DNA from 3 places in the Halomonas sp. LC1 genome. Region 3 is predicted to be linked to each of the others. Evidence: predicted binding sites of a transcription regulator. Region 3 holds the regulator's gene; each other region holds the start of a gene.
The links. Region 3 encodes FliA, which starts transcription of late flagellar genes. Its sites were predicted from a motif close to CTAAAGTTNNNNNNNNNNCNGCCGATA; they were not measured.
Positions count from the first base shown of each region.

Region 1: fliD (flagellar filament capping protein FliD) is a predicted target of FliA. The motif match lies at 3,114-3,140, and genes of this name have one in related genera.
Region 2: QIT27_RS15615 (DUF4019 domain-containing protein) is a predicted target of FliA. The motif match lies at 6,031-6,057, and genes of this name have one in related genera.

Region 1 is NZ_JASSPG010000005.1:42,743-53,045, reverse strand. It holds gene QIT27_RS09250 (serine hydrolase domain-containing protein) at 1-683, opposite strand, end outside; gene QIT27_RS09245 (hypothetical protein) at 1,034-1,354, opposite strand; gene fliD (flagellar filament capping protein FliD) at 1,670-3,019, shown strand; gene fliD (flagellar filament capping protein FliD) at 3,230-4,630, shown strand; partial or broken gene QIT27_RS09230 (flagellin N-terminal helical domain-containing protein) at 4,944-6,416, shown strand; partial or broken gene QIT27_RS17065 (flagellin) at 6,444-6,716, shown strand; gene QIT27_RS09225 (flagellin N-terminal helical domain-containing protein) at 6,899-9,379, shown strand; gene QIT27_RS09220 (hypothetical protein) at 9,644-9,907, shown strand; gene QIT27_RS09215 (hypothetical protein) at 9,915-10,121, shown strand; gene QIT27_RS09210 (P-loop NTPase family protein) at 10,216-10,303, shown strand, end outside.
Region 2 is NZ_JASSPG010000009.1:177,198-187,500, forward strand. It holds gene QIT27_RS15580 (cytochrome P450) at 1-347, opposite strand, end outside; gene QIT27_RS15585 (glutaminase) at 563-1,483, shown strand; gene QIT27_RS15590 (bifunctional transcriptional activator/DNA repair enzyme AdaA) at 1,480-2,334, opposite strand; gene QIT27_RS15595 (LysE family translocator) at 2,500-3,093, shown strand; gene QIT27_RS15600 (AraC family transcriptional regulator) at 3,079-3,909, opposite strand; gene QIT27_RS15605 (DUF1206 domain-containing protein) at 4,096-4,905, shown strand; gene QIT27_RS15610 (YqaA family protein) at 4,918-5,520, shown strand; gene QIT27_RS15615 (DUF4019 domain-containing protein) at 5,575-5,985, opposite strand; gene QIT27_RS15620 (GNAT family N-acetyltransferase) at 6,104-6,565, opposite strand; gene QIT27_RS15625 (class I SAM-dependent DNA methyltransferase) at 6,656-7,411, shown strand; gene QIT27_RS15630 (YehS family protein) at 7,408-7,878, opposite strand; gene QIT27_RS15635 (tetratricopeptide repeat protein) at 7,888-8,310, opposite strand; gene QIT27_RS15640 (DEAD/DEAH box helicase) at 8,524-9,723, shown strand; gene rho (transcription termination factor Rho) at 9,773-10,303, opposite strand, start outside.
Region 3 is NZ_JASSPG010000008.1:47,346-57,648, forward strand. It holds gene flhA (flagellar biosynthesis protein FlhA) at 1-78, shown strand, start outside; gene flhF (flagellar biosynthesis GTPase FlhF) at 97-2,292, shown strand; gene QIT27_RS13645 (hypothetical protein) at 2,289-2,888, shown strand; gene QIT27_RS13650 (flagellar protein FlhE) at 2,935-3,384, shown strand; gene QIT27_RS13655 (RNA polymerase sigma factor FliA) at 3,411-4,112, shown strand; gene QIT27_RS13660 (motility protein A) at 4,152-4,967, shown strand; gene QIT27_RS13665 (OmpA/MotB family protein) at 4,972-5,643, shown strand; gene QIT27_RS13670 (sensor domain-containing diguanylate cyclase) at 5,667-7,679, shown strand; gene QIT27_RS13675 (hypothetical protein) at 7,676-8,254, opposite strand; gene QIT27_RS13680 (adenosylcobalamin-dependent ribonucleoside-diphosphate reductase) at 8,460-10,303, shown strand, end outside.

The DNA.
Region 1 (10,303 bases), on a different contig from region 3:
ATCGCAATGAGCGCGCGAGGGGAAAGCTGCATATCGTTACCGCCAAAGTAGATCCCTTGAGGGTCCTGCGGCCATGGGGAAATCGCAATGCCGAGCGGTTTGCCTAACAAGTGCTGGGCAAGCGCGAGGGTGCTTTCACCGCTGGCCTGAGTTAGCGCTGCTGACAGCAAATGGCTGGTGCCGGTGGAGTAGAGCATACGCCCACCTGGGCGGTCGACGAACGGGCGAGTGAGTGCATCGTTTACCCAATGGGCGCTGGCTACCCAAGCGCCATAGTTGCTGCCCGATGTACGCTCTAACCCTGCTTGTTGCGCCAGTAAATGCGCAACGGTGATGTCGTTCACTTGTGGGGCAGCAGCGCTGGGGACACTATCTAGTAGCGCCACCAGCGGCTGGTCAACGGACTCAATGACGCCCGCCTTGATCGCCGCCCCGGTGATGGCGGCTAACACCGTTTTAGACAGCGATTTGACGTTGGCAGGTGCTGCAACGCCTGGGCCCCCTTGGTGATGTTCATGAATGATGTTGCCGTCATGAGCGACCACCACGGTGTGTAGGCGATCGAGTGCCCGAGCTTGCTGATCGAGTGCTTGCAGTGAATTGGGAGAGGGCATTTGGGCGACCACGTGGGTGGTTGTCACAGCACTCAGCACGCATGTCAGCGCAAGAGCAATGGTTTTCATGGCAGCACCTAAGAAAGGAAAAGTAAGGTTCTGAAAACCGTGATGAAGCAAGGTTCCCTCAAAGAGGCAATCATGGCGATTACGCAAATCGTTAAAAAGCCTGCTACGCTAAAAGCGCCTATTGAAGGGAAGCAACCCTTTGATTTCCATGAAACGCTAAAGCAAGGAGTGCCGTTATGCGTAACATTATCTATATCATCGGCCTGATCGTTGTCGTCCTGTTTATTCTTTCACTGCTCGGTCTGCGTTAGGTCGTATTCTCAACGACTTAGTGCTATTTGAGTGCTCTGAAACGCCCGCTTCCTTCCAGCGGGCGTTTTCTTTACTAGTCTTGTGCTTCTGTACATCGGTTAGGCGCAGTCAGCGGCGCCTTGCCCAAACATATCGAACATCAATTCTCGACCGAGTGGCGTCAAAACGAAGCGACCGTAGTCGTTAAGCATGGCGGCATCGCTCTCTTCCAACGTCTTCTGACAAAGCGCCCAACGAGGGTGCTGATGGCGCAGAGCGTCTAGCTCCTGGCGTGACAACCCACGCTGCGGCAGCGTGATCGTTTCGAGCACGTGGCCGCTCTCATACAGCAGCTCTGCCATGCTAGAAAGGCAGTGGCGTAAGCTACGCTGAATGTGAAAAGAGGCAGTCGACGCAGAGGGTAGCGCTTCAGCGGGCATGGGGTGTGGCTCCTGCAATCGCAGCGAAATGGAGTTGCTGCGGTGCATTGTAAAGCAGGGCTGGGTGTTAGACCAAGGTCTAAAGAGGCGATTGAGGTAGATGTCATGGAAACGCCACACAGCTGGCCCATACTCCGCCATGCGTATGGTAAAGCTGATCCGCACAGTAGGATAAATCTCGTACCGAGTGGTTTTTTTCCCTAAAGTTAAGTAGCAGTGGGCCGATAAATACCATGAGTGAATTAACGTAATTGAACAGTATTGATAAGGGGCGTCAGCACGACAGGCGGCTTTTTCAAAAAAGGACGGTAATGTATGGCTTCCATTTCATCATTGGGTATTGGTTCAGGTCTTGATCTCAACGGCTTGCTCGATCAGCTGCAAGACGCTGAGCGTGGCAAGCTGGCCCCTATCGAACGGCAACTGGAAACCCAGCAAACCAAAATTTCTTCCTACGGCCAGCTGCAAACGGCCCTTTCTGCCTTTCAGGACGCAGCGGATGCTCTCAACGACAGTACACTGTATGAGAGTCTCTCGACCAACGTTAGCGGTGAAGCATTCACTGCCACGGCCAATGGCGAATCGCAGCCCGGTAGCTATAACGTATCCGTTACACAGCTTGCAACATCTGGCACCCTGGCAACAGCAGGCGTAACGGACTTAACTACTGCTCTGGCCACAGAAGCGACCACACTGACCCTCAACTTTGCAGGCGCTGATCAAGCTGACGTTGAGGTAGACATTGCTGCGAATAGTACGCTTGAAGAAGTACGCGATGCCATTAACGCGAAAGAAGATAGTGGTGTCTCTGCCTCTATTATTTTTGACGGTGAAAACTACCGACTAGCGCTCAATTCCACGCAAACCGGTGAAGACGCGTCTATTTCAGGCATAACGCTAGGGGCGGCATTTGGCGGGCAGTTGGAATCAGAGTTTACGCAAGCAGGCCAAGATGCGGTGCTTAATGTCAACGGTGTGGCCATCACCAGCCCTTCTAATCAGGTAGAAGGTGCGATTCAGGGCGTCACGCTTAACCTTCAGGCGGAAGGCGATAGCACAGTTAAAGTCGAGCAAGATACCCGCGCAGTACGCGAAGCGATTACTGGCTTTGTCGATGCCTACAACGATCTAAAAGGCACCATTGGCGAACTCACCAGCTTTAATGCTGAAACGGGCGCTGCTGGGGAGCTGTTGGGCGACAGTGCGGTACGCACGGTGGAGTCGCGTTTACGCAGTGTGCTGGGTGGAGGTATCGAAGGCCAGTTCTCGATGCTGACGGATATCGGTATTTCGCTGCAGCGCGACGGTACCTTGGAAATGGATAGCGGCAAGCTAGACGATGCCATTGCCAATAATCAGGATGCGCTCTCCGCCTTTTTTGCCGGCGCTGCCGATAACGAAGGTATGGCAGGTCAAATCAACCAAACCATCGAGCAGTTGCTAGGCACTAATGGCACGGTATCCGGCGCGATTTCTGGTGCTGAGAATCGCATTGAGTCGCTGGGTGAGCGTTACACACGCATGGAGCAATCCATCGAGCAGACCATCTCTCGCTACCGTACTCAGTTTGGCCAGTTGGATACGATGATTTCTCAAATGAATCAAACCAGCAGCTACCTCACACAGCAGTTTGATGCGCTGGATGCTCAGTTAGGCCGTGATTAAATGTAGCTTGCTGTCGAGTCATACAAAACGCCTGCGCTAAGCAGGCGTTTTTGTTGGGGTAATGGGGTATTCATGGTTAAGTGATAAAAAAGGCCTAAAGTTAATCGTTTTTTCGTCGATAAAATTGCTATTAAACTCAGTCGAAACGCCACCGCTGGCGCAATGTATGAATGACTGTGGGTTTAGCCTTTTGCACCGAGGAACATCTGCATGGCGACAATAACCTCCCTAGGCGTCGGCTCTGGCCTGGATCTCACCGGCTTATTAGACCAGCTTCAAGAAGCGGAGCGGGGCAAACTCGCGCCGATTACCCGCCAAAAAGAGCAACAGCAGGATAAGATTTCTGCCTACGGCCAGCTGCAAACATCGCTAAACAGCTTTCAAGATACTGTAGCGAAACTCAACGACCCGAAGCTCTACCAAAGCCTTTCCGCGAACGTACGTGGCGATGCCATTAACGCCACTACCTCTGCCAGTGCATTGCCCGGTAGCTACCGGGTAGAGGTATCGCAGTTAGCCACTTCTGGCACGCTGGCCTCAACCCGTGTGACTGACCGGGACACCGCGCTAGACCTTCAAGGCGCAACGGCGCTACGGCTGGATTTTGGTGGTGCGGACTCTGTGGATATTGATATCGCCCCTGGCAGCAGCCTCTCCGCGATACGCGATGCGATTAATGCCAATAAAGACGCAGGCGTCAACGCCACTATTATTAATGACGGCCAAGGCTACCGACTGGCACTCAGCTCAAAAAATACCGGAGCGGATGCCTCTATTGCCAGCTTTAGCTTTGTAGATACCAGCCAATCCCCTGAAGTCACGGTGGCAGGGCCTTTTGCCGAAGATGCTGCTACTAAGCGGGCAGGTGAGGATGCAGCGCTCACGGTTAACGGCATTTCCATTAGCAGTGCCAACAACCAAATAGAAGGTGCCATTCAAGGGGTAACGCTGAATCTAGCCGAGCTCAGCATTGCCGATGGTGAAACAGCGACCAGCACCATCAACGTAGAGCGCGACACGCTAAAGCAGCGCGAAGCCATTAATGGCTTCGTAAAAGCGTTCAACGATTTAAAAGGCACCATTGGCAAACTCACCAGCTTCAGCGGCGATGCCGAAACCGCTGGTGAGCTGGTAGGCGATAACACCGTACGTACCATTGAAGGCCGCCTGCGCAGCGTGCTAACGGGCGGTATAGAAGGCGGCGAACTTTCCACGCTAAGCCAGTTAGGCATTACCCTACAGCGTGATGGTACGCTGGAAGTCGATGATGATAAGCTAAGTGGCCTAGTAGCCAACAACCCCCAGGCGTTAAGCGACTTTTTTGCAGGGGAAACGGATGACGCGGGGATGGCGGGTCGATTAAGCACCACCGTAGAGCAAATGCTTGGCAACAATGGGGTAGTGAAGCTGGCCATTAGCGGTGCTGAAAACCGGGTGAAAAGCCTAGACGAGCGTTTTGGGCGCATGGAAATGACTATTGAGCGCACCATCAGCCGCTACCGCGCCCAGTTCGGCCAGTTGGACAGTATGATTGCGCAGATGAACAGCATGAGTAGCTACCTCACCCAACAGTTTGATGCGCTAGATGCTCAGCTAGGCCGTAAGAGGTAGCCGCTACAAACTGCCCGCTAGCCCCCATTTCAAGGGGGCTTTTTCACTTCTGAGCCAGGGTGAGGGTGGCAAGAGCCAGTGTAAAAGCAGCCAAGGTAGGTGGTGAAGGTGGTGACTACTGTGGGAGGCAGCTTTGGCTCGCGACCGATGTCAGCTAGTTGCCAAAAGTCATCACCCCATTTACCAAACATTACATAATTTTTTACTACTCACCCCTAAAGGTTCTCCTCATCAGGCCGTTAATCAATATAACGGCGCAACAAGTAGCCGAAAAGCGGGCCTGACGGCCAGTTCACACGCAAGGAGAATCACCATGTCAGTGATCAATACCAACATCACCTCCATGATTGGCCAGCAGAATCTGTCCAAGTCTCAGTCTGCTCTGCAAACTTCTATGGAGCGTTTGAGCTCTGGTTTACGTATCAACAGCGCCAAGGATGATGCGGCCGGTCAGGCTATCGCCAACCGAATGACTGCTCAAATCACCGGTTTGGCTCAGTCTCAGCGTAACGCTAATGATGGTATTTCTATCGCGCAAACTGCTGAAGGCGGCTTGAACCAAATTAACGACAACTTGCAGCGTATTCGCGAACTGTCAGTGCAGGCACAAAACGGCACTAACTCTGATTCAGACCTGGACTCCATCCAAGCTGAAATCAATCAACGCCTGACAGAGATTGATCGTATCTCTAAAGAAACTGACTTTAACGGTACTAAAGTATTGGGTGAAAACGTGGGTGCAGTCGACAGCACTCAGCGGACACTGAAAATTCAGGTTGGTGCTAATGATGGCGAAGCCATTGAAATCAACCTTGAGCAAATTAACCGTGATACTCTGGAGCTTGCTGGCTTCAACGTCAATGATAAAGGTGAAGTACAAAACGTTGCTGCCACCAAAGACGACTTGGACGAAATTGTAGCGGATGGCGGTAACGTTGCCTTAAATGCTGGCACCTATTCCATGGTCACTGATAATACCGAAGTAGATGCGATTGATGTCCTTAAAGGCGTCGAAGAGGGTGTTAAAATCGAGGTGACAGCCGGTGCAACTGCGGCTGGCCTTGATGCTTTTCTCGGTAACACCACAACTGGTGAAGTTGCTTTAGACGGGCTGGTTAGCGATGGTGCCGGTGGATTCACTTACGACATTACTAATGGCGTAACGGCTGGTGAGGCTGATACTTATGTAGACACAGGTACAGCTCAAAATGCGGTCTATGCTACAGAGGATGGTTCTAAAAGCACTGATATCACTATTCAAGATGATGGTACCATCACGGATCGCGATGGCACCGCGTTGTATATTACCACAGCTGGTGAACTCACTTACGATAACGTAGGTGGAACCTTGAATGCGGCAACTACTACTAACCTAACTGCAGCGATTTCTACTGCTGATGCGGATGACGGTACGATAAGCCTGACACTGGAAGATGGCTCTTCGGTTAATAACGTTTCTGGTGGTGGTTCTGTAACACTAAATGATGTGAAAATCTCTGCTGAAGATCTGGCGGCTGCAGCGGAAACAAATAGCCTTACCATCACTACGACCACGACCGCCTCTCGTGACGGTGCTGCTGGGCAAGATGCTATTGTGTTAACTGGCGATAATGGCGGCAATGGTCTTGACGTGACTTCCAACGGGAATGCCGTATACGTAAATGCTGATGATGAGTATACGCAAGCGGCCCAAGAGTCTGTGGATCTGATTGTTAATGACAATGGTAACATTACTGATGCTGCCGCTAACCAGTACTTCGTTGGTGCAGATGGCAACCTAACGTCAGAAGCTGTGACTAAAGGCGAGCGTACAGAAGATCCGCTGGAGGTTCTGGATGCTGCTCTGAGCAAGGTTGATAACCTGCGCTCTGACCTGGGTGCGATCCAAAACCGCTTTGAATCAGCTATCGAAAACTTGTCCACCAACGAGACCAACCTCTCTGCTGCTCGTTCGCGCATCGAAGATGCTGACTACGCCACTGAAGTAGCCAACATGACTCGCGCGCAGATTCTGCAGCAGGCCGGTACCTCTGTATTGGCCCAGGCCAACCAGATCCCGCAGTCTGTACTCTCTCTGCTGGGTTAATCTGAGGCTTGGCCTCGATAGGGAAGTTTCTCTATCGTTAAGTAGCATAATGAACCGGCTCCCTATGGGGGTCGGTTTTTTTTGTGATTGTGCCCAGGCGCGCATAGCCACATATTTCTCTAAAGTTGCTGTGAATCACGCCGTTATTATTCATATAACGTTCATGGAAGATGGGTATTGGCATGGCTGTCATCAACACGAATCTGGCCTCACTAGTTAGCCAGCAAAGCATGGGCAAGTCGGGCACCGCGCTGGCCACCAGCATGGAAAGGTTGGCATCGGGTTTGCGTGTCAACAGTGCCCAAGATGATGCAGCAGGGCAGGCCATTAGTAACCGCTTCCAAGCGCAGCGCACAGGGCTTGGCCAAGCGGCGCGCAATGCTAATGATGGCGTGTCTCTGTCACAAACAGCGCAGGGTGTGTTGGGTAGTATCAGCGATAAGCTGCAGCGCATTCGTGAATTAACTGTGCAAGGCCTAAACGATACTAACCAAACGCGTGATAGTGACTTTATTCAAGCTGAAATTAATCAAAACTTGATGGAGATCGATCGGCTGGTCGAACAGAAGGAGTACAACGGTATTCCTCTGATGACCGGGCGAGCAGGGAATATATCACTACAAGTAGGGGCAAATGACGGAGAGGCGCTGGGTGTGGACCTGTCTCCTCCTGGGTTCAGCGTTGATGCGTTGGGCCTAACAGGCTTCAACGTAGCCGGAGAGCCTGGCAGCGTGACGCCTCGCGATATGCTGTTTGGTCCCGCTGACGATATCGTTGTAGACGATGCTTTGACGGAAGCAAATTTTCCGGCGGGTGCCGAAAGAACGCTTTATGGGTTGGGCGATGTCTCGCTAGCCGGAGATCACCAAAAGGAAGCCGCTGCGATCAACAGTTACTACGTGAGTATGGGAGGGGGTAACTTTTCTCGTGTTAACGTGTCGGCCACTCATGAAACAGCCACCGATCTGAGCGTTGTTGATATTACGGATCCACAACCGCTGTTTAGAACAGATTTTACACTAGATGAAACCTTCATTTCTGGCCTGTCAGCTAATGAAAAAGTCGTGCGAGGCGATGACGCTTATTATATTGAAACCAACAATGGTGGCATCCTTTCCTATCATGAGGCTGAATTTGAAGTCAGCTTTGAGGATACGTCTTCACCCACGGCAGTGGTTTCAAAGCAGGCTGAGCCTGTTGCGAATTATCAAGCGGAAACCACGTTTGAATTTGGTGGCGTCGTCTACAATTTGGCCGATTACGCCAATGTTGAATACCTAAATGCAGGCGGCATGTCGCTATCATCGCCCCGTTTGGTAGAAGATAAGGATAATATAGGAACCTTTTACCTAGAGTTTGATGGTGGTGTCGATCCTGTTTACTCGCGTCTGAGTGGCGTTCGTGTAGATGATAAATTAGATGTTGCGCTCAGTGGCTATACGCCAGCGGGAGGTGAGAGCTTTTCGACAGTGCCTAGTTTTGATGAGGGTGGTGATACTTTCAATCCCAATGATTTTGATCAAGTTGTTTACGATCATTCAGGTGTCGCGGTCAATGTCACGGAGCTGCGTCAGAGTGTCGATGATGGTAGCTACTATGCTTATGACAGTGCTACTGATAGCTATTACGCAATTACAGAAGCATTGGCTAGCCAAGAGCTAACGCTAACGGCAGCCAGCCAAGTGTACTCTGGTGTAGATATCGAGCAACAATCCGCTAGTTTTAATAGCAATGTTATTTATACGCCTTCTGTAACGGATTTTTCGATTGCTGCGAGTGATTTTGTGGGTGATGATTTTGCCGAGATTAGTCCAGGGTCTGCAGAGTTAATTCGTCGCACGAGTGATGAGCAATGGATCATTCGGGGAGAGCTGAATAGCGGTGGTTATGGTTATTATGAAGCTGACCTAGATGTCAAACTGAATGAGAAGGGCGAACCCGTTAGCTATACAGTCACCGCCACCCAAAGCTCCCCTACGGTACTTGGCATTGATGAGCACGTTGTTGACAAAGTGCACGGTATTTCAACGGTCACGATTGACCCACGTAACGTCTCTGTTGAATACACTGACATCGAAGGTAGAACTTACTCCAATGTATTAACAGAAGGTGAAGACGGTAACTATTACTTTGAGCTGCCTGGCGAAAGTTCGCTGTTAGGTGGCTATAAAACAGCTACCTTAGTCGATCATGATCAAAAGGGCGAGATTGTTTTACGCACCGAAAATGGCAATAGCCAAGTAGTTGTATATTACTCCAGTGAGTTAGAAAAAGGTGTGAATAAAGCGTTTTTTGTGCAAACCGATGGGGATGGATTTAATGATAACGGCACGCCTCACACCCGTTTGCGCATCCAAGAAGTAGGAGAAGATTTTCGAATTCAGATACCACGTAACCCGCTCGCGGCGTTAGATAAAGCCATTGGTATGGTAGATGCAAAGCGAAGCTACCTGGGTGCAACGGAAAACCGCCTGGCTTCTGTGATTGAGGGGAACCAGCTTATGGCTACTAATTTGGCGGCTGCGCAATCACGTATCATGGACGCTGACTATGCAGTCGAAGTGGCTAACATGACCCGCGCACAAATTTTGCAGCAGGCAGGTACGTCCGTACTCGCACAGGCCAACCAAATTCCGCAGAACGTACTGGCTTTGCTGGGGTGATCTATGGATTTACATCAGGAAAGTGTTGTTAGGCTTGGTGTGAGGGGTAGGAGCTGATTTTATGAAAGTAGCAGAGCAATATGCCGCCATTTCATAAGGTTAATTAATCGTTAGGTGGTCTTAGTAATCTCATAAAATGGCATGACCCCTTTACACTAGACCCTTAGGAATGCCGTGAAGCCAAATGCCGCTACCATTTCCGCTTTATACGTGATGACAGAGCTTGTCCCCAAGCTATCGGCTGTTGAAAAGCAAGTTGAGCGAATGATCTGTTCTATCGTTAACACCAGCGAGGTTCCTGCACACATTGAGCGCTACACCAAGCTGCAGGCAGAATTTCAGCTAGAGCTGACCATGATTCGCATGAATCTTGAGCATTTGCTGCAACGCTACCACAAAGAGCTTGAGGTAGTGATGCAGGACTCGCGGCAAGACGTGCTGCTCAGTCTGGATGCTTTTGAGGCCACTGCGATTAGTAATGCCCAACAGCTCTACCAGCGGGTTCAGCAGTTGCAACAGCGCCAATGAGGCCAACATGACATCGCAGGATCACGAAACGGTCATATTGGAATTAGATGCATTGATCCGCGATACCCAAACGTTGCTTGATAAAGTAATGCATCACGGTTTGGATCAAACCCAAGCAGAAGATTATGGCCGCCTGCTCGCCATCCTAGACAGCGCTGTAAAACAGCAGCGGGAGCACACCTTCGCCATGCTGAAAGCCTCCTCTCATACGTAGCCCTAAACCCTTATCGTTGGTGCGGCGTATCCCGCTAGCCTTTTTTCCTGCTAAATTCCAACAGGGCATCGGGCCTGACGGCGGAGAGACAAGGATGGGCAAGGTTCACTTTATTGGCGGTGAGAAGGGCGGTGTCGGCAAGTCGATGACGGCGCGGGTGTTGGCGCAGTACTACATCGATC
Region 2 (10,303 bases), on a different contig from region 3:
TTGGGCTCGAAATGACCGAGCGCGCTGCGCTTAAGCGCTTCATCCGTCGCGAACGGTTCCGGCGTGTGCGCCAACACATGGTTGGCATCGGCGGGGTCGAGGATCACCGCCATCCTCTTTGTAGGCACGTTCAGCATGAGCGGGCCACGGCCATACTTTTTACTGAGCGCTTGAAGCTGCCGAATGCCTTTGGCATCCAGCCCGAAGCGCTCCACCACCCCGACGACGTTCGGGCGGCGGCGAATGACCCCTTTTGCCACGTTGGGGGCCATGACTTGGCTGATAATGGCAATGGTCTCCCTGAGCGTTGCGGTCGGCAACGCCTCAGGGGTGGATGTCCTATCCATTCCTGCTCCTTGAATGATACGGCTATCGTGACAGTCTAGAGTCCACCCCAGCAGACGCAAGGAAATCACCGAGACCTTTTGCAACAAACACTTAAATCAAGCTAGGCGTTAACTTAGTTAGCGTTATGGGCCATGCCATCAAGGCAATGCCAGCAGACAGCTTGGGTATTTTCCGCTAGGGTAGCGGCTCCCGCCACCAACCGATTACGCCCGATATGCAAGAGATACTGAACGAGATAGTCGCCGAGCTTGCGCAAGAGACCGAGCGCGGCAACGTGGCCGACTACATTCCGCAGCTAGCCCACGTAGACCCCAGCCAGTTCGCCATTAGCTTGGCCACGGTCGAGGGCGAGCGCTTTTCAGCGGGCTGCGCGACCACGCCCTTCTCGATTCAGAGTATTTCCAAGGTATTTACTTTGACCATTGCGCTAGGCAAATGGGGCGATGGGCTGTGGTCGAAAGTAGGTCGCGAGCCTTCCGGCGACCCGTTCAACTCCATCGTTCAGCTAGAGCACGAGAGCGGCAAACCGCGTAACCCGTTCATCAATGCCGGGGCCATTGCGGTGGTGGATGCCATTATGATGGGCCACGAACCCAAAGAGACCCTGGCGGAAATTTTGAGCTTCGTGCGCTACATCGCCGACGACAATAGCATCTGCTTTGATCACCAGGTCGCCGCCTCGGAAATGGAGCACAAACACCGCAATGCATCGCTGGCCCACTTCATGAAAGCTTTCGGGCGGCTGCGCCACGATGTCGATAAAGTGCTCGGCACCTACTTTCACCAGTGCGCCATCGCCATGAGCAGCGACCAGCTCGCACACGCCGGGCTGTTTCTGGCTTCCGATGGTGTCAACCGTCCTAGCAACCTACGGGTGGTGTCACCCCAGCGGGCGCGGCGGATCAACTCGCTGATGATGATGTGCGGCCACTACGATGCCTCGGGGGAGTTCGCCTTTCGCGTGGGCTTGCCGGGCAAAAGCGGCGTAGGCGGCGGCATTTTAGCCATCGCGCCGGGGCGCGGTTCGTTGGCGGTGTGGTCGCCAGGGCTGGACCGTTATGGCAACAGCCTGCTGGGCACCCGGGCGCTGGAGATGTTCGTGCAGCGCACCGGCTGGTCCGTTTTTGGGCACTAGCTACGAGCGCTCTCTTGAGATTCAAGGTGCTGGGCGGCTTCCCAGGCCTGCACTTGGCGTTTCACCTCAAGCCCCCAGCGGTAGCCGCCGAGCGCACCGCTTTGTTGAATCACCCGGTGGCAAGGAATCCACAGCGCCACCGGGTTAGCCCCCACTGCATTCCCCACCGCCCGCGACGATTTGGGAGCCCCCAGCCACTGAGCGATATGGGAGTAGCTGGCAAGCTGCCCGTCGGGAATCATCAGCAGCGCTCGCCACACGTTCAGCTGAAAATTGGTGCCACGCACATGCAACGAGAGCGCCCCAGGCGCAGCGTTGTTCCTTGGCTCGAACAGTGCTTCAACCGCATAACGGGTGGCATCTGGCTGGTGGCGTAGCGTGCTGCGCGGCCACTCGGCGGCTATCAGGGCGAGAATATCCGCCTCGGGTGTAGCGGCCAGAAAGCCCATCCGGCAAATGCCTCTGGGGGTGGCAGCCACCAACACCTCGCCAAACGGCGTGGGGTGAATACCATAAGCAATCTCCACACCCTCCCCTTGGCGCTTGAACTCCCCAGGGGTCACCGCTTCCAGCGTGACAAAATGGTCATAAAGCCGCGAGCCGCCGCTCAACCCCAGCGCCTGGGCGGTATCGGTGAGGCTCTGGGCAGAGGCGATCAGCTGCTTCCCCCGCGCCAGCGTCAGTGCCTGCAAAAAGCGCTTGGGGCTGACGCCCGCATAACGGCAAAACAGCCGCTGAAAATGGAACGCGCTCAAATGCACCTGCGCCGCGATCGTGTCCAAACTGGGCTGCTGGGCTGCATTCGCCACCATAAAGGCCATGGCTTTTTCGATGCGGGCGTAGTCGTTCATTGCTTCCATCTCACGGGCAGTGTTGCGGAATACTCATCGTTAACAAGCTTAACCAGCTAACCCGCCAAACCCCACCCGAATCTTGCGCACGTCACACATCAATTTTGTGCAATACGCCGAGGGTGCCCTGCTCCCACACTGCCACCTCCCTTCAGGAGGATTATCATGAGCACATCCCTACTGCTACCCATGTCGGCCTTTGCCTTGGCGGCGTCTATTTCCCCAGGGCCGGTGAATATCGTTTGTCTGAGCAGCGGCACCCACTATCCCGTGCACAAAGGGCTCACGTTTGTTACAGGGGCAACCTTAGGCTTTATCGTACTGTTTCTCGGCATTGGCGCGGGTCTCTACTCGCTGCTCCATGTGATGCCATGGCTAGAAGAGGCGCTACGATGGGTCGGAATCGTGTTCTTACTCTATCTCAGCGTTCGCCTGATACAACACGATGGCCGCCTGGGGGAATACAACCCACATAAAGCCCCTGGCTTTTTCACAGGGGCTGCGATGCAGTGGCTAAACCCAAAAGCGTGGCTGGCCTCGGCGGCGGGCATTGGCGCGTACACCAACGGCAACGATCCTTATCTCATCGGTCTGTTTGCGGCTCTTTATCTGCCTATTTGCTGGTTCTCGCTGGCAAGCTGGGTCTACGCAGGAGCGTTCCTCAAGCGCTATATGCACCACCCCATTGTGCTACTGACGATCAACCGCTGTTTGGCAATAGGCTTGGCAGGCAGTGCGATATATCTACTTTTTGAATAACGGTGTGCGATATTGATTCGGCGTGGCCGCGACCAGCCGTTTGAAGGTGCGCTGAAAATGAGGCTGATCGTTAAACCCCGCCGTTAGCGCCGCCTCGACAATCGGCTGGCCCTGCCTTAACGCCGCCTGCCCTAATTGAATACGCTGATTAATCAAATAGGCATGGGGCGTTAAGCCGTAATGCTGCTTGAACGCTCGAATCAAGTGCCCTGCGCTGTACCCCGTTTGCTGGGATAACGCCTCCAGCGAAATAGCGTGGGCACAATGTGTGCGCAAATACTCGGCCACTCGGGCCAGCAGCTCAGGCGTCGGCGATGGTGCCAGGGGTGGCTCCTTCGCCAGCTCGGTCATCAACGTGGTCAGATACGCGGTGAGCACCTGCCGCTTCTGATCGATCGCGACACGTTCATCCAACAAACAGTCGGCCATTTCACAAAACGGGTGGTAGAGACTCGGCTGGCGGATGACCGCCGTCGCGATGTCTTGCCAGTGTGGGGAGGGCAACAAGCCAAGCCGATAACGCAGCGCGCTCATCCAGCGGGTATCCACGTAGAGCATTCGATACGCCCAAGGTTGGTTGGCCACGGGATTACAGGCATGCACCCAGTGTGGGTTCATCATGACCACGTCACCGGCGCTGATCGGATGCGATGCATCGCGATACATAAAGGTACTGACACCGGCGGTCACCGCCCCCACGGACCAGTGCGCATGACTGTGCGGGGCGTAGCACACCTGTCGCGCATCCTTTATCTCGCGCAGCTCGACATGGGGCATACGCGCATCGCGCCAGAAAATAGGCCGTGCATCCTTCATCGAATTATCGAGTTCCCTAGTCGGCTCAAGATAGTAGGCGCAAGACAAGCGCCATCGCCTTTGGCGCTGGTGGGAGTGAACATACCCTGCGAGCGGCCGCATAGTCTACGCTGGACAATACCCCGTCACACGCACAGTATGGGCCGCCGGAAGGATCGGCAGCGCCATTCACGTCAGGAGGACACCATGGCCAATCATACCCCGACACATCGGGACGCGGTGAAACTGTTCGCCCGCATGGGCTACGCTTCGCGGGGCGTGGTTTATTTACTGGTGGGCGGGCTGGCCGCGCTGGCCGCGCTAGGCCAAGGGGGCCAAACCGAAGGCAGTCGCGGCGCCCTTGAAAGCGTATTGACCGCCCCCTTCGGCAAAATAATGCTCGGCATCATTGCCCTTGGATTAGTGGGCTATGCCGTGTGGCGCACCTTACAAGCACTTCAAGACACCGACCACCATGGCAATGGCCCCAAAGGCCTCGCGATTCGCGGCGGGTTGCTGGTCAGTGCCGTCACTCACACGCTTCTGGCATATTTTGCAGCCAAGTTGATCGTTCGTTTGGGCGCGTCCGGCGGCTCTGGCAGCGGCTCTCAGGATGCCGTTAGCTGGCTGATGCAGCAGCCGCTGGGGCGCTGGTTGGTCGCGGCCGTGGGGGCTGCTCTGATTGGGGCGGGGGTTGCCCATGCCATCAAAGGCTGGAAGGCCAAATTCGATCGCCACTTCTCCATGCCCGCCCATGTACAGCGCTGGGCTTACCCCGTCTGTCGTTTTGGATTGGCGGTGCGTGGCTTGGTCTTTGCGATCGTGGGCAGCCTGTTTATCATAGCGGCTTATCAGTTCAACCCTAGCCAAGCAGGCGGCACGGCGGAAGCATTGAGCACGCTGAGACACCAAGCCTTCGGCCAGTGGCTGCTTGCGTTCGTCGCCATTGGATTATTCGCATTTGGTGTGTACAGCCTACTCACCGCCTTCTACCGCCGCATCAACCCTTCCCTATAGCGACGTCGATCCATGGCCTTCACCTCCACGCGAACCAAACAGTGGTTCGAGCGTATCAACGGCTCGAAAAACATGCTGTGGCTACTCGCCACGCTCTCCTTTCTGGAAACCATCATCCTACCGATTCCCATCGAGCTGGTGCTGATCCCGCTCATGGCGGTGAACCGGCAGCGCATTTGGGCGATTGCCACCGCCACCACGCTGGGCTGTTTGGCGGCCTCCATCGTGGGCTATGGCGTGGGCATGGTGCTGTATCAGTCGGTGGGCACCTGGTTCATCGACTTCATGGGAATGGAGCAAAGCTATCAGGCGTTTCAAAGCTTCTTCGACCAGTACGGCTTCGCCGCCATTTTAGCGATTGGCATTTTGCCCATTCCGTTTCAGGTGGCGATGATCACCGCTGGGCTTTCCGGCTACCCGATCGTGCTGTTCGCCTTGGCCGCCCTGATTGCCCGCGGGCTGCGCTACTATGGCCTAGCGTGGCTCGTGCACCGCTTTGGTCACCGAGTGGAAAGCATGTGGAGACACCACGCGCTGACAACCAGCTTGGTACTGGGTAGCGTGGTGCTGCTGGTAGTGCTGGGGATGCAGGCGCTGGCGGGATTGATCGTGTAGAAAAAACACAATAGCCGCCAGCGTTGGCGGCTATTGATGGGCGCTCAAAGCACGTTACTGCACGTAATACCCACTCACCCGCCACGTGCCCTCTTCCAGATGTGGCGTAACGACTTCAACCACGCGCTGGTTGTTCGTGAACTGGGTTTGAAAAGCGAACTCTTTGTAGTCGTTGCGGGGGGCACCCGGCATCGAGGTGTACTGCGACATGCGGATGCGCCGCCGAGACTCCACGCTGCCTAGCTCGCTACGCGCCAGCGTTACTACCCGTTGCAGCATGGTAGGCGACAGCGGGGTTTTCAGCAGCGGCGACGACTTCTCCCACGCCTGTTCGTACTCACCTTGATCGATCGCTTCCAACCACGCCAGCGCGGCCGCTTCCGCCGCCTCGACGCTGGACGCCTGCGCATGAGTAGTCAACGCCAGCAGCAGAGCGGAGAGAAAAAGAGCAAGGGGTTTTGGCATAGCAGCCTCTTATGGCAATCCAACAATTCGTGCGACTTAAGTAGTTATCGGAGCATCGCACCATTTCTTTAATCACATTACCCCTAAAGCGATAACCAAACTGTGAAAGAGTGCAAAATCACTCACTCAGCCGCCGCGTCATAAAACAGCTATTCGGATCTAGTTGATAACTACCAAACGGCTCGCAGTACTCGAACCCAAACTTGGCGTATAACCGCCGGGCTGGCTCAAAAAAGGCCATCGACCCCGTTTCCAAGCTCAGCGTGTGATACCCCCGGGAGCGCGCTTGCTCCAATAAATGCGCCAAAAGTTGAGCGGCGACGCCCTGCTGGCGGGAGGCTGGCGCGGTGCGCATGGATTTCAGCTCCGCTTGGCCGTTGCCCAGCGCCTTCAGCGCCGCACACCCTAACAGCACGCCGTCCCGGCGAGCGCAGTAGAAGGTAATCTCTGGCGCTTTGAGCGCCGTCACATCAAGGGCATGAATACTTTCAGGTGGCGATGTGGAGTGCATATCGGCCATATGCTCTTCAAGCAGCGTTATTACGTCTTGCTCTTCCAATGTCTCAACGCATATTTGCATACGTGGCTCCCCTGCCTTCGCTTCTCAAACCCCAATCGCTCGTTTACTATGCGCCACCCAATGTATTTCAGCCCTCACCATTAGGCCACTATGTCCGTCAACGCACTCTACACCGACCTTTCTGGCTACTACGATTTGATGTGCGTCGACATCGACTACCAGGCCCAGAGCAACGCCATTCGCCGCCTGCACCAAATTTTTGGCAACGAAGGCAAACGCCATCTGGATGTCGCCTGCGGCACCGGCCCCCACGTACGTCATTTTCTGGATGCTGGCTTCACCAGCAGCGGCTTGGACATCAACCAGCCGATGCTGGATATCGCCGCCCAACGCTGCCCAGAGGCAAGCTTCTCACTACAAGACATGAGCCGCTTCGAGGTCGACGAACCGCTGGATCTCATCACCTGCTTTCTTTACTCCATCCACTACAACGATGGCCTCGAGAAGCTCGGCGACTGCATCGCCAGCGCTCACCGCGCCTTGAACGAGGGCGGCGTGTTCTGCTTCAACGTGGTGGATAAACAGCGGATAGATAACGAGCTGTTCGTAAAGCACACGGCCCAGCAGGCGGAGGAGTCTTTCACTTTCCGCTCGGGATGGCACTACAGCGGCCAAGGGGAGCGGCAGTCGCTGCGACTGAGCATCGAAAAGACCACGGCGGAGACAACGCAGGTGTGGCACGACGAGCACCCCATGGTGGCCGTCAGTTTTAGCGAACTCATCGCCCTGTTGGAGCCTACCTTCGAGGTGCACGTGTTCGAGCACGATTACCAGACCATCACGCCCTGGGATAACGTCTCGGGCAATGCGATCTTCGTGTGTGTGAAACGCGAGCGCCTCGCTTAACCGTTATCGTTGGGCCGAAGCTGCCGCTGTACGCCCATCAAGAAATTACGCAGCATTTGGTCTTTGCACTCTCGGTAATTCTTATGGCTCGGCTTGCGGAAAAACGCACTGAGTTCGTGAGGGCTGAGCGGCAAGCCCACTTGCTCGAACACTTCTAAAATATCCTCTGCTTTCATGTTCAGCGCGATACGCAGTTTCTGGAACACCATATTGTTGTTCAGCTGCGCTTCCGGGGCAGGCTGCGGGCCTTCACGCTTGCCGCGCTTAAAGCTGATGAAACCGTTCAAAAACGACGCCAGCTCTTTGTTCTTCATGGTCACGAAGGCGTCGTCCTCGTCTTTTTTCAGCCACGCCGTCACCTGCTCCTGGGTCACGCTCACGTCGGCCAGGGCGAAGATCTTGACGATGGTGTTGTCTTTCAAATCGAAGGTGTAGCGAATACGGCGAAAAATATCGTTATTGGTCAAAATGGGGTCCTAGGCGTGGGTTAGCGTGGCCAGCAGTTCATCGATTTCTGCTTTCAGCTCGTTATCTTCGATCGTTTGGGCACTGGCCTGGGCCTGCTGCAAGCGTTCAATGGCCGCCTGCGTGTCGCCCAGCTCCACTTGCAGTGCCGCCATGGAAAACCCAATCGAAGCAATGTGGTCATTCGACTGCTTGGCCACCGCTTTATCCAGCGCTTTTTGGTAGATCGGCAGCGCGTCTTCTAGCTCTTCGGTGAAGTCAGCCAGGGTTTCCCACTGCTCCGGGTGGTCTTTCTCGGTGTTCTCGTGCTCGGTGCAGAGCGCCTGCAGCTCGGCATACAGCGCTTCAAAAGTGGCTCGGTCATCTTTGGCAGCGGCCTTCATCAGCTTTTCGGCGAGTTCGTACACCGCCTTGTAAATTTTGGTGTTAATCATGGACCACTACCCTGTTCATTCGGAATGGAGACAAAACGCCCTACATGCGCGTGCGTTTAGCGTCATGGCAGGATTATACATTGTGGGGATGGGCACACGGGGAAAGGTTGGATGGAAATAAACGCGTATTCGAGCGTCGGACAGCTGATTTTACGCTATGCTGCACCACTTTTTATTTTCGACACCCCTTACGACACTCTGTCAGAGCTTCTCATGCCCTTTGCAAAACTAGGCTTATCAAGCCCTCTCGTTCAGGCGATTACCGAACTCGGTTACAAAACGCCAACGCCCATCCAAGAACAAGCAATTCCTGCCATTCTGTCGGGCAAAGACTTAATCGCCACCGCACAAACCGGCACGGGCAAAACCGCGGCCTTTGTGCTGCCGCTGCTGGAACAGTTCAGCAAAGCCGCAGAGCCGCTGCGCGGTAAACGCATTCGTGCGCTGATCCTTGTGCCCACCCGCGAACTGGCGGTTCAAGTGGAAGCCAGTGTGGCGCAATACGCCAAGCATACCGCGCTCACCTCGATGGCCGCGTATGGCGGCGTGGATACCGCGCCGCAAAAAGAGCGCTTGATCGAAGGGGTGGATATTCTGGTCGCCACACCGGGCAGGCTGCTGGATTTGGCGCATCAGCGCGCGCTGCACTTTGATGAACTACAAGTCATGGTGCTGGACGAAGCGGACAGAATGGTCGATATGGGCTTTGTCGATGATATCCACAAAATCATCGTGCGCCTGCCGGAGAACCGACAGAACCTGCTCTTCACGGCCACCATGACCAACGACGTGCGCGCCATCGCCCACGCGTTTTCAGACAGCAAAATGACCGACATGGCGGCGAACATCTCCATTGCGCCCAACGTGCGCGCCGCCGCCACCATCACACAGTGGCTGATCACGGTCGACAAAGACACCAAGTCCGCCCTGTTAAGCCACCTAATCACCGAGCAAGCGTGGGATCAGGCGCTGATTTTTGTCGAGAAAAAGCACAGCGCGGCCAAGCTGGTGGCTCAGTTGGAAAAACGCGGCATTCAAGCGGATTCCATCCATGGCGGCAGAAGCCAAGCCATGCGTGAAAAAGTGTTGGATCAGTTCAAATCGGGTGAGCTGAAGTACCTGGTGGCTACAGGCGTCGCCGCGCGGGGGTTGGATATTGGTGAACTCAGCCGTGTGGTGAATTACGATTTACCCTTCCAGCCGGAAGAGTACATCCACCGCATTGGCCGCACCGGCCGCGCGGGTGCCTCCGGTGAAGCCATCTCGCTGGTCGATATCAGCGACTTTAAAAACCTGTGTGCGATTGAAAGGCGCTTGAAAAACACGATTGAGCGCAAAGAAGTGGAAGGCTTCCCGGTCAAAAAAGCCGTGCCCGCGTCTAACCTGAACCACGTTAAAAAAAGCAGCCGTTAAGCGTTCACCAAGAAGCTCACTTTTAAGACTACAAGGGTGAGCTTCACCTCTACTCAGCGGGCGAAAAAGCCTCCAACAGCTCGGCATTCGTGGGGTATTTCTCCAACAGTGCAAGCAGCTTCTGAGCGCCTTCTATGGGCTTAAGCGGTGTTAACGCTCTGCGCAGTGTCCTTACTTTTTCAACATCTTTTGCATCCATCAACAGCTCTTCTCGGCGAGTACTGCTTTTGGCAATATCAATCGCCGGGAAAATTCGTTGATTCGCCACGTCCCGTGATAGCACCAGCTCCATATTGCCCGTGCCCTTAAACTCCTCAAAAATCACCTGATCCATTCGGCTTCCCGTATCCACCAGCACCGTGGCCAGAATGGTGAGCGAGCCGCCGTTTTCGATCTTTCGCGCTGCGCCAAACAGCTTGCGGGGGATTTCCATCGCACGGGCATCCAATCCACCCGACATCGTGCGCCCATTGCCCCGCTGCTCGGCATTGTGAACCCGCGAAAGCCTGGTGAGTGAATCGATCACGATCATCACATCGAGCCCCTCGCCTGCCTGCTTGCGCGCTTTATCCAGCAACTG
Region 3 (10,303 bases):
CACCTGGTGGTCATGTCCCAGGCCGAGATTCCCGACGACCGCACCCTGCGTGTGACCACCCTCGTGGGTGGCCGCTAAATTGGTAACAGGTGACATATGAGCGTGAGACGTTTTGTCGGAGCAAATAGTCGCGATGTAATGCGCCAAGTGCGCGAAGTACTGGGCGACGATGCGCTAATCGTCGCCAATCGCCGCACCGAAGGCGGCGTTGAAATTCTGGCCATGGCCGACGACGCCGTCGATCAGTTCGACCCGTCGCCGACGACCCCCGTAGAGCCCCCCCGTGAAGCACCGGCTCCCGCCTCAGCCCCCGCTTTCTCGCTGCCGACGCAGCCGGACCCGCTGGAAGCGATGAGCGAGCGCCTGCTGCGGGAAATGCAGGATATGCGTGAGCTGCTCTCCCGCCGTCAGCCGGTCGCCGACCCCTCGCGCGGCGCACAAACGACCTACGAGCACCTGCAAGAGCTGCTGGCGCGGGTAGGCTTTAGTGCCGAGCTGAGCCATGAGGTGCTCGAAGCGCTGCCCAACGAGCTGATGACACGGGAAGGCAGCCAGGAAGCTGCCACCGCCTGGCTGCGCGAGCAGCTCATGGCGCGCTTGAAGGTGCTCACGCACGAAGAGCGCTTTTTCGATCAAACCGGTATCGTGGCGCTGGTAGGGCCTACCGGTGTCGGTAAAACCACCACCACGGCCAAACTGGCGGCGCGCTTTGTGATGCGCCACGGTACCCGGCCCGTGGCCCTGGTGACCACCGACAGTTTCCGGATCGGTGCCCACGAGCAGCTGCGTATCTACGCCCGGCTGCTGGATACGCCCATGTATGCCCTCGACGTCGAGCAGCCCATCGACGAGCTGGTAGGGCGGCTGCAAGGCAAGCAGTGGGTGATCATCGACACCGTCGGCATGAGCCAGCGGGATCAGCGGGTCATCGAGCAAATTGCGCATTTACAGGGCGGGCAGTCGACCGTCAGGCTGGTGCTGCTGCTCAATGCCGCCAGTCAGCCGGAGACCCTCGAAGAAGTGGTGTTGCGCTATCGTCAGGCGGCACGTGCCGCTGGAGCCGAACTCGACGACTGCATCATCACCAAGCAAGACGAAGCCGGGCGGCTGGCACCCGTGCTGGATATCGTGATGCGCCACGGTATGCGCGTGCTGTTTGGCTCATACGGCCAGCAGGTGCCCGAGGACATGGCCGTGGCAACGCCCTCTGGGTTGATCGATCAAGCGCTATCTACCCGTGCTTCCAACGTTTCGGCGAACCGGTCCGCGCCGGTGAGCTTGCCGCGCTGGTCCCGGGACGTGCTGGGCCAAGGACGCAGGCTGTCGTCGGTCCTGACGCGGTTGCGTCAGCGGGTCGTCGATTTTCATCGGTTAGAGGCCGCCTGGGACATCGCGGCGTTGCCCAGCGTAGTGCAGGACCAGCGCCTGGAGGCGCTGCTGACCGGCGCGCAGGCCACCCATGACGCGATGGGCATCGTGTGGTCGCCAAGACGCAACGAGCGTGGCTGCGACTGGTCGATGCCGGACGTGGCGCTGAACGAACAAGGCGCTTGGCTGGCGCTAACGCGTTTACAGCACCGCCAACCGGCGGGATGGCAGCCACGCTTGGCGCACTGCCCGACAGACATTGCCGTCCACTTGCTGCCCGCTCTACCGGAGCCAGACACGCTGGCATGGCTCGCCGACCAACACTTGACCTGGGTCAGCGCCGTGTCCGCGAGTCAACGCGTACACTGTCAGGGCGAGCGCTACACCCTGCGCACGCTGTTTCAAGAGAGTACGCTCACTCACGCCGTGAACATTCGGTTTCGCGGGCAAGGCATGCAGCTGCTGACCGCCTACGTGGAGGCGACAGATGCCGCTGGCAACGCCGTGCTGGCCTGGGTCGGCGAGGTTCGCGATCCAGAGAGCAGCAAGCGCGTGGTGCGCCGCTACTGGCTGACGCCTGCCCGACTGGGAAGCGATGTGCTATCGCTGCTGGTCACCCAGTTACAGAGTGACGGGTTGTCGGCGCTCACCAAGCGGGCTTGGCAGCAGTTGAAAGAAGCGGATGGTGGCGAAGTGAGCAGTGAGCTGCGGCTACTCATGGCCAGCGGTGCCGCCACAGTGGCGGGCCATTTGGACCTGGCCGATGACGAAGCGGCCCAAGCCTTACGGGCCGATCTGCTGCGTCTGCTAGGTACCCAGCGAAAACGCCGCGACACCGCGCTGCTGGACGCCTTGGTGCATGTATTGATGGCCCGTGATGCCATTCGTCAGCTAGGTAGCGTCAGTCGTGAGGGCTTGGTATGAGCGGTCAAGATCAAGCGGCGGGCCTGCGTAAATGGGCCGATCTGCAGCGCCAGCAGCGGGCCGCAGAGGACGAACCGCAAGATGCCCAGGACGCAACAGCGGCTCCTGCCGCGCCCGTCACTGCCGAAGAGGCCGCGGTGCATACCCAGGACGCCTTGGCACCCACGGTCGCCTCGGCCGCCGAGCCCGCGACGGTGACGCCACCGCGCCCTCAAAAACCGCTGGTCGTGGTAGGGCTCCCGAACACGGGGGCCGCGCAGGTGGATAAAGTGCGCGGCCGCTTGGGGCAGTGGTCTGCGTTGGGCCGCCAATGGGCAGGCGACCCCCAGGATTGGAAGATTCAGGTGGTCATGGCCGACACGCCGTCGCTGGCCACGCTGGCGAAGGCGCATGCCCGCTGGGCGCTATGGGTCAGCAGCGATGCCGATGCCTTCGCCAGTATGTATCGGGTGCTTCGCCAAGTGCGGGAGCACGGCGGCCCGCGACGTCTGCTAGCGCTCCACGAGCCGCACCTACCGCGCCAAGGGCTGCTGGAGAATTTGCGTGATGCCGCCGCGCACTACTTGGACATCGAGCTGCTACTGCTGGCGCGCTGAACGGCTGTCCGCCGAGGTGAAAATGATGCAGCATGGGGACCAACGTATGAGACCGATGGCCTTACCGGTGTGGAAAAACGTTGTACAGTCGTGCATTGGGCGGTTAGCGCTCGCCGCAATGCTGAGTGCTGCCCTGCTGTCGCTTGACGTACAGGCGGCGACCCCCGGCAGCTGGAGTCGCGACGTACCGGGCGTACTGGTGGCTATGAATGACCGCACCAGCAACAGTCAGGCGATTGCGCCACCGGCAGGCATCCCGTTGGGGGCGGCGACCCTGTCCCGTGTTCAGTGGCGGTTCGAGGCGCCTCCCAGCCAGCCTATCAACGCGTGGCTGTGTCACCCAGAGCGCTGTGTAGCACTGTCGGGCATGCGTGGCAGCACCACCGCGCTGGAAGGTGCGCTGGCGAATGCGCCGCTGCACTTCCGATTTGCCCTGTCCCCCGGCCAGCGGCCGGTACGCGTGCAGGGTTTACAGGTGATAGTGAACTATCAGTAAAGGTCGTTTAGCCGCGAGGCACGAGGATGTATACAGCACAAGGCAGGATCAAACAGAGTGAGCTGTTAACCCAATACATGCCACTGGTGCGACGTCAGGCCTTAACGCTGCAGGTAAGGTTGCCCGCGAGTATTGAGCTAGATGATCTGATCCAGGCGGGCATGGTCGGGCTGTTGGAAGCGCTGGGACGCTTCGACGCTGCCCAGGGCGCAACGTTTGCAACGTTTGCCAGCCAGCGGATTCGCGGTGCCATGATGGATGAGCTGCGCACCCGCGATTGGCTGCCGCGCAGCGTGCGCCGTTCGGCGCGGGCGGTGGATGACGCAGTGCGTCGTCTAGAGCAGCGGTTGGGGCGTCCTCCTGAAGAGGGCGAAATTGCCCGCGAGCTGGGGATGCCGCTGAGCGAATACCAACAGCTGTTGAACGACACTAATAGCGGCCAACTGCTGCCGTTCGAAGAGCTGGTCGCCGATGGCGGCGAGCCCGCCGGGGACGATGCCCAGCACCGGCCGTTCGACCAGCTGCTCGACGAGCAGCAGCGGCAAACGCTGATCGAGGCTATCGAAGCACTGCCCGAGCGTGAAAAGCTCTTGATGGCGCTCTACTACCAAGAAGAGATGAATCTTAAAGAGGTCGGTGCCGTGCTGGGCGTCACCGAGTCGCGGGTGTCCCAGTTGCACAGCCAGGCGGTGAGCCGCCTGCGGGCGCGCCTGCACGAACACGATTAACCCTGGAACTCACTAACCCTAACCGGCGAGGAGCCGTTGATGAACCCATCTACGCTGATCGGTATCTTTGCCAGCATGTTGCTGCTGGTGAGCGTGCTGTTCTTTACCGCAGAGTCGCCCGAAAGTTTTATCAATTTGCCGGGTTTGGCCATCGTGATCACCGGTACGCTGGCGGCGACCTTCATCAGCTATCCGTTGAAGGAAGTATTGCGGGTGGTTCGCCTGGTGGGCTTGGTATTTCGCCGTGAAAATACGTACGTGCGCGACGATATCAACGAACTGGTCGCCATGTCGCGGCTATGGTTCAAAGGCGATGTGCGTGCCGTAGAGCGGGAGCTCGAGCACACCCGTAACCCGTTTCTGCGCACCGGCATCCAACTGGTGATCGCCAACACCAAAGAGGATGAGATTTTCGACATGTTGCGCTGGCGTATCGCCCGCTTGAAAGCCCGCGAACACGCCGAAGCGCAGATTTTTCGCACCATGGCGACCTACGCACCCGCCTTCGGGATGATTGGTACGCTGGTGGGGTTGGTCAACATGCTCGAAGTGATGGATGCGGGTGATCTGCAGGTCATCGGCCCGCGTATGGCGGTGGCGCTATTGACCACGTTCTACGGCATTTTGTTGGCCAATCTCGTGTTCAAGCCCATTGCGGTCAAACTAGAGCGGCGCACCGAAGAGCGTTTGATCACCATGAACATGGTGCTAGAAGGCATTTCTCTGATCACCAAGCGTCGCCTGCCATCGTTCATCGAAGAGACGCTCAACTCTTTCGTGGCGAACTACCATGATGAAATCCGTGACGCCAACGTCAAACCGCGTCCCGACGTAGGCTCCGCACTCAAAGGGTAATGCCATGCTCGACCGCGACTCACGGCATGCCCTGGAGCTGCCCGCTGCGGCGGGGGAGAGCGACGAAAGCTGGTTGACCAGCTATCTGGATGTCCTCACCCTGCTCATCACGCTGTTCGTTCTGCTGCTGGCCCTGACGCCGCCGGGCGGTGGCGAAGGGGGCGATAGCGATGCCATGCGTGCCGCCAGCGCCGTGACATCGCTGCCGCTGGCCAGTCTTGCCACCGGTATCCACCCCCGTCATGATGGCTTGCAGCCTCAAATGGCAGGGTTGGATATACCCGGTGTGAGCGTCTCCCAGGGTCAAGAAGGGGTGACCCTGCGCATCGATGACAGCCTTTTGTTTCCCAGCGGGAACGATGTGCTAACGCCTCAAGGGCAAGATGTGTTAGAACGGCTCTCCTCCGTACTGGAGACCTTCGACGGTCAAATCTCCGTTGAAGGCCACACCGATAATGTGCCTATCTCGACGTCGCGGTTTCCTTCAAACTGGGAACTGTCGGTAGGGCGTGCCATTGCGGTCGTGCGCCAATTAGAACGGCAAGGCATTGCCATTTCACGTATGCGGGCGGTCGGTTACGCCGACACCCAACCCATGGAAAGTAACGCTACCTCGGAAGGGCGAGCAGCCAACCGGCGCGTTGAACTGTTGCTACGGCAGCAGGTCGAGGGGTAAAGCACTATCTCGAGGCTATCTTCGTGTCGAAGCATCACTCGCTACTCCAATCGTTTGGCGCCGTCATGGTGCTCGATGCTGAGAGTAAGCACATTCAAGCGGTCAGCCGTCATTTGACCAAGCTGCTAGGGGTGGTGGATCAAGAGCACCAGGCGCTGACGCCTGCCAGCGTCCTGGGTAAACGATTGAGTCAGCGGTTGCGCCAAGAGCTTCAAGGGCAGCAGCGGCTGGCGAGCCCCCTGGCCTTCCGGCCACCGAATACCACCACGCGGCTGCAGATCCACGCTCACCGCACCCATCACCATGTGATCGTCGAGCTCGAACCTCTTAATCCGTTGGGCAAACGGCGACTGCTAGGCACTGTCAACGAGCGCTTGATGCGTTTGGCCGAAGCGACCCATCAAGAAGAGCTGTTGGATGTGCTGGTGAGCGCCGTGCAGCAGTTGACCGGCCACGACCGTGTGTCGGTGTGCCATTTCGATAGCGACTGGCACGGGCTGATCGTCGCCGAGGCGCAAGGTGGTCCTTTGCCTGCGCTGCTGGGGCAGCGCTTCCCGGCCAGTGACTTTCCCGTCACGCTACGCCGAACCTACGAACGGCATCCCGTTCGCCTGATTTATGACGTGTGTGCCCCCGCCGAACCGCCGCTGCCGTGTACGCCAGATGGTGAGAACGTCGATCTGCGCCACTGTTTTCTACGAGCCCCTGCGCCGGAGCGCCAGCGCTACTTGCAGCGGCTAGGCGTTCGCGGTTCGCTGAGCCTGGCCATGCAGGGCGATAATGGGCTATGGGGCCTGCTGTTTTGTCACTCGGCAGCGCCGCATCCCGTATCGCCCCCGGTGCGCGATGCCGTACGCACGCTGGTGCAGATGGCGACCCAGCGGCTGTTGCTACTTCGGGCGCGACAAGAGGCCCGCTATTTGCAGCGCGTGCAGGATAGCCTGGTGCTATCCACGAATGCCCGGAGCGAGCCGCAAAGTCCCGCCGACTTGTTGGAGGCTCAGGCAGAGACATGGTGCTCGCTGTTCCGCGCCCACGGTGTGGCGCTGTGGTTGAAAGGCAGTGTTTACGCCTGTGGTCATACTCCCGAAGCGGCGGTGATTTGCCAGTTCGTCAAACGCCTGGAGAAAGCCCATCGGCATAGCGGCCCCTGGTGCACACGAGGGGCTGCAAGCGAGCCGCTGACCGCATCGCTGTGCATGCCCGAACAGTGCGGCATTCTGGCCGTACCGCTACCCATGAGCCCTGCCCAGCGTGGCTGGCTGATGTTCTTCCGGCCCGAGCAGGTGGAAACCCTCTACTGGGCAATGCAGCCGACCTCGGCACCGTTACCGTCGGTGATGGTCGCGCCGTCGGCGGCCTGGTGCGAAGAGGTGGTGGGCAAGAGCGAGGCGTGGCAGCGCGTCGAGCGACTGGCCGTCATGGACTTGGGGGAAGATCTGACTCTGGCCATCTCCGCCTATGAGATCAGCACGCTGAACATGCATTTAGAGCGTGAGCGTAAAGCGCTGGCCGCCGCGAACCAGCGCTTGGAGCAGCTGGCGCACTTCGATCCGCTCACTCAGGTGTGGAACCGCTACCGTATCGAACAAGCCATCGATGCAGAGCTGGTGGCGGCCAAGCGATACGGCGCGGCCTTTGCGCTGCTGCTGTTCGACGTGGATCACTTCAAACAGATCAACGATACCCATGGCCACAGCGTCGGCGACGACGTGCTGGTGTCGCTGGCGCGCCTAGTGGAGACGTCCCTGCGCGGCTGCGACCACCTGGGGCGTTGGGGCGGCGAAGAGTTCGTGGTACTGGCGACCCACTCGGACATGGACGCTGCCGTCGGCCTGGCGGAGCGGCTGCGTAGCCTCGTCGCGACGCTGCACGTCAACGGTCTTGAGCAACCCATCACGGTGAGCATTGGCGTGGCGATTTGGCAGCCAGGCGATAGCTGTAAAACGCTCATGGCCCGCGCCGACGTGGCCATGTATCGAGCCAAACGCAGCGGGCGCAACCGGGTAGAGCTGGCCGAAGAGCGCGTGCTCTAAGGCGCGCTGGGTGCCTCGGCAGCCGCGCCAGCGCATAGCACCTGCATCCGCGCCAAGGCTTCGTCTGCCCCCGCCAAGCTAAAGGTCATGTACCACGGCTCCTGCTCGTTTTGATCGAAGCCCAGAAAGAGCTGTTCCCCCGTTTGCATCTCCTCGATCAGCTGCACCATATCGCCCAGATAGAAGTGGGCGTAGAAACCGTCATCACCGCGTTCGGTGATGAACTCAGCCATGGTATCGACAATTGGCTGATCATCGATGCGCAGCCGCGTGGGCACGAGGTTTACCGCGCGACTCTCTCCTTGCTGCTGTTCTAGCGTGACCCGCATCTCTAGCCAAGGCAGATCGCAGACGCCTTGGGTCGCGTTCACGCTGAGCGTAGCGTCGGAGTAGCTGTGGGTTTCTACGGCACGGAAGTGACGTTCGTCGCCCAGGGTGAGGGCCATCGACTGCCAGTGCTCGTGACGCTCGGTGGCGTTGACATTGAACGTCTCTGCCTGCGTCAGCGCTGGACTGGCGAGAAGTAGGGCGGAGAGGGCGTAGGGGATAGCGTTAAGGGCGCGTGTGAGGTTCATAGGTCGTATCGTCATCGAAATCCCTAAGCCTATAGCGTGTTGGGAATAAGCAAAAGGGTAAGGTGCTGATTTTTCTATATCTAGTGTGTTTTATGAAAAAATACGGCCCATATAGTAGAAAGTCGGGTCTATACTCCTTGGCGATGCCTCGTATAATCGGGCTGTTCTCAGCCGCTATTGATCCCTCGTGAAGGAGTTTCGTGACATGAACACCGCAGCCAAGGCGATGAAGACATCCAGTGAGGTCCCTCTACAGGCCCCCTCTAGAGAGATCTGGGATGCCAAATATCGATTGAAAGATCGCCATGGCCAGCCGGTGGATCAGGACGTCTCGGCGACGTTCGAGCGCGTAGCGCGGGCGCTGGCGGCCGTCGAGGGAGATCGCGCTGACGAGTGGCTGCCCAAGTTCCGCTGGGCGCTGGAGAACGGTGCCATTCCCGCCGGGCGCATTCTCTCCAATGCCGGCGCCGAAGCCTATAAGCCCGCCGTCAGCCTGATCAACTGCACCGTGTCGCGCACCATTCGGGATTCCATGCGCGATATTCTCGATTCCGTGGTCGATGCGGGAATGACGCTGAAATCAGGGGCCGGGATCGGCTACGACTTTTCCACTCTGCGCCATAAGGGCGCGTTCGTGTTTGGCGCAGGCGCGGGCACCAATGGCCCGTTGGCCTTCATGGATATCTACGACAAGATGTGTTTCACCGTGGCATCTGCCGGGGGCCGTCGCGGTGCGCAGATGGGTACCTTCGATGTGGGCCACCCTGACGTGCGGGCGTTCATTCAGGCCAAACGCGAAGCCGGGCGGCTGCGTCAGTTCAATCTGAGCCTGCTGATCACCGACGAGTTCATGGAAGCCGTGAAGCACAACGCCGACTGGCCGCTGGCCTTTCCGCTGCACCCAGGTGAAAAAGAGGACGTGAGCGCTGACGACATCATTTACCGCGACTGTCCGGTGGTAGAAGAGGGCTACACGGTGGATGATCAGGGGCGCGTGGCCTGCCGTATTGTCGAGGTGATCAAGGCCCGCGAGCTGTGGGACACGATCATGGCCTCCACCTACGACTACGCCGAGCCGGGCTTCATCTTGATCGATCAGGTCAATCGCATGAACAACAACTGGTTCTGCGAAGATATCCGCGCGACCAACCCTTGCGGCGAGCAGCCGCTACCGCCAGAGGGAGCTTGCCTGCTGGGCTCGGTCAACCTAACCAAGTTCGTGATCGAACCGTTCGGCGCCGAGCCGCGGTTTGATTGGGAGCGCTATCGCAACGTCGTGGCGATCTTTACGCGCATGCTCGATAACGTGGTGGACATTGCTGGCTTGCCGCTTCCCCAGCAGCAGCGTGAAATCGAAGCCAAGCGTCGCCACGGCATGGGCTTTTTGGGTCTGGGCTCGACGCTGACGATGCTGAAAATTCCCTACGGTTCTCAAGCGTCGTTGGCCTTCACCGAAGAGGTGAGCCGTCATCTGGCGTTAGAGGGATGGAAGCAGGCCCTGGTGCTTTCTAAAGAGAAGGGCATGGCGCCTGTGCTTGAAGAGGAGCACACCATTACGCCCAAGATGATGCGCGAGCGCCCACAACTGGCCAGCGACGGTTACGAGGTAGGCGACAAGGTGCCGGGCCGCATCCTTCACGCCCGCTACAGTCAATACATGGCCAAAGTGGCCGAGCTGGAGCCGGAGCTGGTGGCACAGCTTGCTGAACACGGCGCACGCTTTACCCACCACAGTTCGATTGCACCCACGGGTACAATCTCGCTCTCCATGGGTAACAACGCCTCGAATGGTATCGAGCCGTCGTTCTCTCATCGCTATTTCCGCAACATCATTCAGTCCGGCAAAAAGACCAAGGAGCAGGTGGAAGTGGTCTCCTTCGAGCTGGCCGCCTATCGCCACTTCATCGCTGCCGATGCGGTAGAAAGCGATCTGCCGGACTACTTCATTACCGCTGATTCGGTGTCCCCAGAGCAGCATGTGGCGGTACAAGCAGCGGCACAGCAGTGGGTGGATTCTGCCATTTCCAAAACGGTCAACGTGCCGACCGA